Regions from separate parts of the Bacillus tuaregi genome, predicted to be linked through region 3. Evidence: a T-box and tRNA genes for the amino acid it is inferred to sense, from the RefSeq annotation. Region 3 holds a T-box; the other regions hold tRNA genes.
The links. The T-box of region 3 lies ahead of serS (serine--tRNA ligase). A T-box ahead of a tRNA ligase gene usually reads a tRNA of that ligase, here a tRNA-Ser.
Positions count from the first base shown of each region.

Region 1: it has a tRNA-Ser gene. The T-box ahead of serS (serine--tRNA ligase) is inferred to sense a tRNA for this amino acid. The anticodon was not compared.
Region 2: it has a tRNA-Ser gene. The T-box ahead of serS (serine--tRNA ligase) is inferred to sense a tRNA for this amino acid. The anticodon was not compared.

Region 1 is NZ_LT629731.1:4,016,688-4,018,936, reverse strand. Features, by position in the region: gene BQ5321_RS21695 (Tex family protein) at 1-102, shown strand, start outside; gene cmpA (cortex morphogenetic protein CmpA) at 205-315, opposite strand; gene BQ5321_RS21690 (SprT family protein) at 411-872, shown strand; tRNA gene BQ5321_RS21685 (tRNA-Asn) at 1,029-1,103, shown strand; tRNA gene BQ5321_RS21680 (tRNA-Ser) at 1,107-1,197, shown strand; tRNA gene BQ5321_RS21675 (tRNA-Glu) at 1,208-1,279, shown strand; tRNA gene BQ5321_RS21670 (tRNA-Asp) at 1,460-1,536, shown strand; tRNA gene BQ5321_RS21665 (tRNA-Gln) at 1,548-1,622, shown strand; tRNA gene BQ5321_RS21660 (tRNA-Lys) at 1,765-1,840, shown strand; tRNA gene BQ5321_RS21655 (tRNA-Leu) at 1,875-1,959, shown strand; tRNA gene BQ5321_RS21650 (tRNA-Leu) at 2,023-2,108, shown strand; tRNA gene BQ5321_RS21645 (tRNA-Arg) at 2,172-2,248, shown strand.
Region 2 is NZ_LT629731.1:3,573,486-3,575,734, forward strand. Features, by position in the region: tRNA gene BQ5321_RS19595 (tRNA-His) at 1-6, opposite strand, end outside; tRNA gene BQ5321_RS19600 (tRNA-Trp) at 19-89, opposite strand; tRNA gene BQ5321_RS19605 (tRNA-Tyr) at 126-209, opposite strand; tRNA gene BQ5321_RS19610 (tRNA-Phe) at 217-292, opposite strand; tRNA gene BQ5321_RS19615 (tRNA-Asp) at 308-384, opposite strand; tRNA gene BQ5321_RS19620 (tRNA-Met) at 388-461, opposite strand; tRNA gene BQ5321_RS19625 (tRNA-Val) at 596-671, opposite strand; tRNA gene BQ5321_RS19630 (tRNA-Glu) at 792-866, opposite strand; tRNA gene BQ5321_RS19635 (tRNA-Ser) at 876-968, opposite strand; tRNA gene BQ5321_RS19640 (tRNA-Asn) at 972-1,046, opposite strand; rRNA gene rrf (5S ribosomal RNA) at 1,057-1,172, opposite strand; rRNA gene BQ5321_RS19650 (23S ribosomal RNA) at 1,329-2,249, opposite strand, start outside.
Region 3 is NZ_LT629731.1:62,426-64,674, forward strand. Features, by position in the region: gene serS (serine--tRNA ligase) at 1-1,117, opposite strand, end outside; T-box leader at 1,244-1,466, opposite strand; gene BQ5321_RS02695 (serine hydrolase) at 1,632-2,249, opposite strand, start outside.

The DNA of each region.
Region 1 (2,249 bases), 4.0 Mb from region 3:
GATGTTGTTTCCGTTGGGGATGTCGTGACCGTTTGGGTAGATTCGGTTGATTTGCATAAAGGCAGAGTAGCCCTAACGATGCTTTCTCCGACAGAGGGCTAACGGTCTATAATATAGCATCTAACAGGGCTGTCCTAAAAGATGATAGCATCTAGATTGTCTTCTATGTGCTATACATAAAGGTGGGACAGTCCTGTATGGATGTTAAAAATGTTTTTTTCTATATAAAAACCAGCATTGATTTAACAATTTAATTTGGTATCTATTTTTATTATAAAAAGCTCTTTGGATTTGATTTTGAAACCAAGTAGGCATATGGTAACCTCCCGGACAAAAATCTCATTAATTATCATTAGTCTATGCTGATATAGTTTGTCATGTGCTTCATGATCTAAAGGAGTTGAAACAATGTGGATAATCAAGAATTACAAAAGCTAGTCGAAGACATCTCAATTAAGTATTTCCATAAACCATTTCGTCATCGAGCTATTTTTAATAACCGGCTGAAAACAACAGGTGGTCGCTACTTATTAAAGAGTCATGACATAGAGATGAATATAAAGTACTATCAGCAGCTGGGAATAGAGGAATTAGTTGGGATAATCAAGCATGAGTTATGCCACTATCATTTACATATAGAAGGAAAGGGTTACAAGCATAGGGATAAGGATTTTAAGGAGTTAATGGAGGTGGTTGGGGCACCAAGGTATTGTTCCTCACTTCCTGAGAATTCAGCGGGCCCCAAAAGCCAAAAGGTCAATATTTACATCTGTAATAGCTGTAACCAAATATATAGACGTAAGAGAAGGATGGACACGAAAAAGTATGTATGTGGAATTTGTAGAGGGGCATTAAGTCTTAAAAAGAATTAATGTTTGTCCAAAACCAGATTGGTATCCTATTCTATGGTTGTCAATCAGTTAATCATATTGCGATAATTCATATCCAATTTAACCTTGACTTTTATATATCACGTAAATATAATAATAAGAGTCGATATCAAGACAAGTTAACAAATTAGTAATTATTCCGCAGTAGCTCAGTGGTAGAGCTATCGGCTGTTAACCGATCGGTCGTAGGTTCGAATCCTACCTGCGGAGCCATATGGGGAAGTACTCAAGAGGCTGAAGAGGCGCCCCTGCTAAGGGTGTAGGTCGCGCGAGCGGCGCGAGGGTTCAAATCCCTCCTTCTCCGCCATATGATTTATGGCCCGTTGGTCAAGCGGTTAAGACACCGCCCTTTCACGGCGGTAACACGGGTTCGAATCCCGTACGGGTCATCTAGGAAGCGGAAGTGCCTTGCCCAGCGGCGTATAGACTGGAGCATCCGGACCGAGATAAAGGAAACACCAAGAGCGCGTAGTGCGATTGGGTGTTGACTTATCGTAGGGAGGAATGTGAAGTCCACTAGACGCTAGGCGCTGGAGCTAAACCGCTATCTAATGTATAATAATATAGTTGGTCCGGTAGTTCAGTTGGTTAGAATGCCTGCCTGTCACGCAGGAGGTCGCGGGTTCGAGTCCCGTCCGGACCGCCATTTAAAATGTTTGGGCTATAGCCAAGCGGTAAGGCAACGGACTTTGACTCCGTCATTCGTAGGTTCGAATCCTGCTAGCCCAGCCATTTTTTTATTTTGTTTGAGCCATTAGCTCAGTCGGTAGAGAAACTCATCGTCCTGAAGAGGATGAGTTTTGCAACAAAAGCCAAAGGCTTTTGAAGCACATCTGACCTGCAGTGCACATGGTGAGTAAAGTATATCATGTTTGAGCCATTAGCTCAGTCGGTAGAGCATCTGACTTTTAATCAGAGGGTCGAAGGTTCGAGTCCTTCATGGCTCACCAAAGTTTTTTGCATAAGCAAAATAACTTTCCAAATGCGGGTGTGGCGGAATTGGCAGACGCACTAGACTTAGGATCTAGCGCCGCAAGGCGTGGGGGTTCGACTCCCTTCACCCGCACCAAAAATTGCTATTTGAGATTTTATTTATGTATGATATAATATTTAATGTCCTAATTAAGTATATGCGGTCGTGGCGGAATGGCAGACGCGCTAGGTTGAGGGCCTAGTGGGGGTAACCCCGTGGAAGTTCGACTCTTCTCGGCCGCACCAAAAAAATATTGACAGTGTTAACCCAAGGTGTTAATATTTAAAAGTTGGCTTAAATATTAAATTGCGCCCGTAGCTCAATTGGATAGAGCGTCTGACTACGGATCAGAAGGTTATGGGTTCGACTCCTTTCGGGCGCGCCAT
Region 2 (2,249 bases), 3.5 Mb from region 3:
AGCCGCCATTGTGATTAACAGGGGTAGTAGGAATTGAACCCACACCAAAGGTTTTGGAGACCTTCGTTCTACCTTTAAACTATACCCCTAAATTGATAGTTATTTTCACTACCGTGAAAAAACAATGGTGGAGGGGGACGGATTCGAACCGCCGAACCCAAGGGAGCGGATTTACAGTCCGCCGCGTTTAGCCACTTCGCTACCCCTCCGGATAAATGGTGGCTCAGGACGGAATCGAACCGCCGACACATGGATTTTCAGTCCATTGCTCTACCGACTGAGCTACTGAGCCTTAATAAAGTAAAAATGGCGGTCCGGACGGGACTCGAACCCGCGACCTCCTGCGTGACAGGCAGGCATTCTAACCAACTGAACTACCGGACCAAATTGCGGGGACAGGATTTGAACCTGCGACCTTCGGGTTATGAGCCCGACGAGCTACCGAACTGCTCCACCCCGCGATAATAGTAAATAAGTTGTTAGTTATTAGTTTTTAGTTGTTAGGGTGTAAGTTTTTCAACAAAGTAAACTATTTATTGCTTCATTGAATTTTCCGGAATTCTAACTACTAATCACTAAATACTATCCACTAAAATGGTGGAGGATGACGGGCTCGAACCGCCGACCCTCTGCTTGTAAGGCAGATGCTCTCCCAGCTGAGCTAATCCTCCAGGTTAGACAAAGTTGTTAGTTGGTTAGTGAATAGTTAGATAGGAAAACGAATCTTATAAAAACAATATGATTCTAACCTTTCTTTTCTAATTACTAACAGCTAACTACTATCTTCATAATGGTGACCCCTACGGGATTCGAACCCGTGTTACCGCCGTGAAAGGGCGGTGTCTTAACCGCTTGACCAAGGGGCCACATAATAATGGCGGAGAGCAAGGGATTTGAACCCTTGAGACAGGTTTTGCCCGCCTACACGATTTCCAATCGTGCTCCTTCGGCCACTCGGACAGCTCTCCTAATGGCTCCGCAGGTAGGATTCGAACCTACGACCGATCGGTTAACAGCCGATAGCTCTACCACTGAGCTACTGCGGAATAATATTATGCTTGGCGACGTCCTACTCTCACAGGGGTAAAACCCCAACTACCATTGGCGCTGAGAAGCTTAACTTCCGTGTTCGGGATGGGAACGGGTGTGACCTTCTCGCAATTGTCACCAAACTATGAGACATATATTATTATAATGTCTTTTTAGAATTTTTCAAGGGATTTCACAAAAATTGTTCCCTCAAAACTAGATAATGCTGAAGAAAAAGGACGAGTAATAAACAATGTGTTGTCCAGCTGCGGCGCCAAAGAGCACCTACGCTTTTCAATTTGGTTAAGTCCTCGACCGATTAGTATTTGTCAGCTCCACGTGTCACCACGCTTCCACCCCAAACCTATCAACCTGATCATCTTTCAGGGGTCTTACTAGCTTAACGCTATGGGAAATCTCATCTCGAGGGGGGCTTCATGCTTAGATGCTTTCAGCACTTATCCCTTCCGCACATAGCTACCCAGCGATGCTCTTGGCAGAACAACTGGTACACCAGCGGTGCGTCCATCCCGGTCCTCTCGTACTAAGGACAGCTCCTCTCAAATTTCCTACGCCCACGACGGATAGGGACCGAACTGTCTCACGACGTTCTGAACCCAGCTCGCGTACCGCTTTAATGGGCGAACAGCCCAACCCTTGGGACCGACTACAGCCCCAGGATGCGATGAGCCGACATCGAGGTGCCAAACCTCCCCGTCGATGTGGACTCTTGGGGGAGATAAGCCTGTTATCCCCGGGGTAGCTTTTATCCGTTGAGCGATGGCCCTTCCATGCGGAACCACCGGATCACTAAGCCCGACTTTCGTCCCTGCTCGACTTGTAGGTCTCGCAGTCAAGCTCCCTTGTGCCTTTACACTCTACGAATGATTTCCAACCATTCTGAGGGAACCTTTGGGCGCCTCCGTTACTTTTTAGGAGGCGACCGCCCCAGTCAAACTGCCCACCTGACACTGTCTCCCGCCCCGATCAGGGGCGCGGGTTAGAAGTTCAATACAGCCAGGGTAGTATCCCACCGACGCCTCCACCGAAGCTGGCGCTCCGGCTTCTCAGGCTCCTACCTATCCTGTACAAGCTGTACCAAAATTCAATATCAGGCTACAGTAAAGCTCCACGGGGTCTTTCCGTCCTGTCGCGGGTAACCTGCATCTTCACAGGTACTATAATTTCACCGAGTCTCTCGTTGAGACAGTGCCCAGATC
Region 3 (2,249 bases):
TTAGCTCGCGGCGGAAGCGGATATTCGCTCTACGCGCTTGGAAGGCTTCGAAATTACTGCAAGAAGAGATTTCACGATAGGTGTCATAGCTTGGCATCCAAACCTCAATATCATATTTCTTTGCTGCCGTAAAGCCAAGGTCACCAGTACACATACTCATAACACGATACGGCAGTTTCAATAGCTGCAGAACCTTTTCAGCATGACCAGTTAGAATTTCAAGCTGATCATAGGATTCTTCAGGTTTAACAAATTTCACTAGCTCTACTTTGTTAAACTGATGCTGTCTAATTAGCCCCCTCGTGTCACGTCCTGCAGAGCCAGCTTCTGAACGGAAGCAGGCACTAAAAGCAGCATAGCTAATTGGAAGCTCTTCACCATCCAAAATCTCATCACGGTGCAGGTTGGTTACCGGTACTTCTGCGGTTGGAATCAAGAAGTAATCCTCGCTATTAATTAAGAAGGCATCCTCTTCAAACTTTGGCAATTGCCCAGTACCTGTCATACTAGCTCGATTAACCATATATGGAGGGAGCACTTCAAGGTACCCATGCTCTTCTGTATGGAGGTCAAGCATAAAGTTAAATAATGCTCTTTCGAGTCTAGCTCCTAAGCCTTTATAGAATACAAATCGGCTTCCGGTTACTTTACCCGCACGCTCAAAGTCTAGAATGGCTAAGTAATCAGCAATGTCCCAATGTGGTTTAGCTTCAAAACCAAACTGTGGCTTTTCTCCCCAGTTCCTAACTTCAACATTATCATCCTCTGAATCACCGGTTGGTGTACTCTCATGCGGAATGTTCGGAATACCTAAAAGGATTTGCTCTAATGTATCCTCAATGGCTTTAAGCTTCTCATCGAGAACTTTAATTTCATCGCCAACTTCGCGCATTTCCTTTATTAGATGGTCTGCATCCTTTTTCTCACGTTTTAACACGGCCACCTGTTGAGAAACTTCATTTCTTCTACTTTTGAGCTTTTCTGACTCCACAATTAACTCACGGCGTGAAACATCAAGACCCTCAAAGCGGTCAAGCTCAGAAAGATCCTCACCTCGGTGTTGAAGCTTTGCCTTTACTTCTTCTAAATTTGAACGTAGAAATTTAATATCAAGCATATTCATCCTCCTCTTTATTTATTTGGCTGTGGTAGGTTTGTTTGTTGAATAACACAGCCTATCGTAGAAAAGCCATGATCGGTATTACTCTTAGTTGTTAAAAACACAAAAAACTCCCGTCCCCAAAAAAGGGACGAGAGTTACCCGCGTTGCCACCCTAGTTGAAGGCATATTGCTACCTTCCACCTTAAAACGATAACGGTTTTATCCGAAAGTACTTACTCACCAGCTTTTGGCTTTCCATACTCTACTCAAGGATGGATTCACAAGCGTCATTCACCGATTTCCACCAACCATCGGCTCTCTAAAGAACAACTTTCCTGCTACTACTTCCTCTCATAGCTTTAATACGATATAGTATGTAAAATGTTGCTAAAATTATCTATTTCCATTTTACTACAGGATTATGCAAATTTCTATCATAAACCTGAAATCTACATAAGTCCGTTATCAATGGCTCTTGATGATACAAGAAAAGTCCCTCAAGAATGAGGAACTTTCTATATCTTGGTTATCAAAACCAGCCTTTTATAGTTGATGATACACTTCCCCAAACATCTCCGAAGAATCCACCAATTGCACGCATACTAAGGACAAACCAATTTGCCTTTTCAACGCCTTCTGCCGCAATGACATCTACTTGTGGACTCTTACCATCAAGGAATTGAATTGGAGCTCCATCCTTCGTTTCCAGTTTCATATAACCGACTTTAGTGCCTTTTTTAATCGGTGCAGTTAATTCTCCATCTTCGTTTAGCAGCTTTTCGTCTAGAACAAGAACAGGTTTGTAATTATCCTTTTCGCCCTTCTTATTCACTAGCTCGATGGCTGATTTTGTTTGAATTTTTACCTGATCTTCTTTTCCTTTATTAACAGGTAATGTTTTATTGTTTTTAATTTGATAGTTTTTCTTTAGAACTTCCTCTTTTGTAAAGTTACTAAATGCATAATCGAGCATTTTCTTTGTTTCATCAAATCTTGATTTATACGAACCAGATCCGCCTTCACCCTTGGCATTCATCACAACGGTGATATAGCGGTCTCCATTACGTTTGGCAGTACTAGTAAAGCAATAGCCGGCAAAATCGGTTGTTCCTGTCTTTAAACCGTCCACGCCTTCATATTTAAAAAC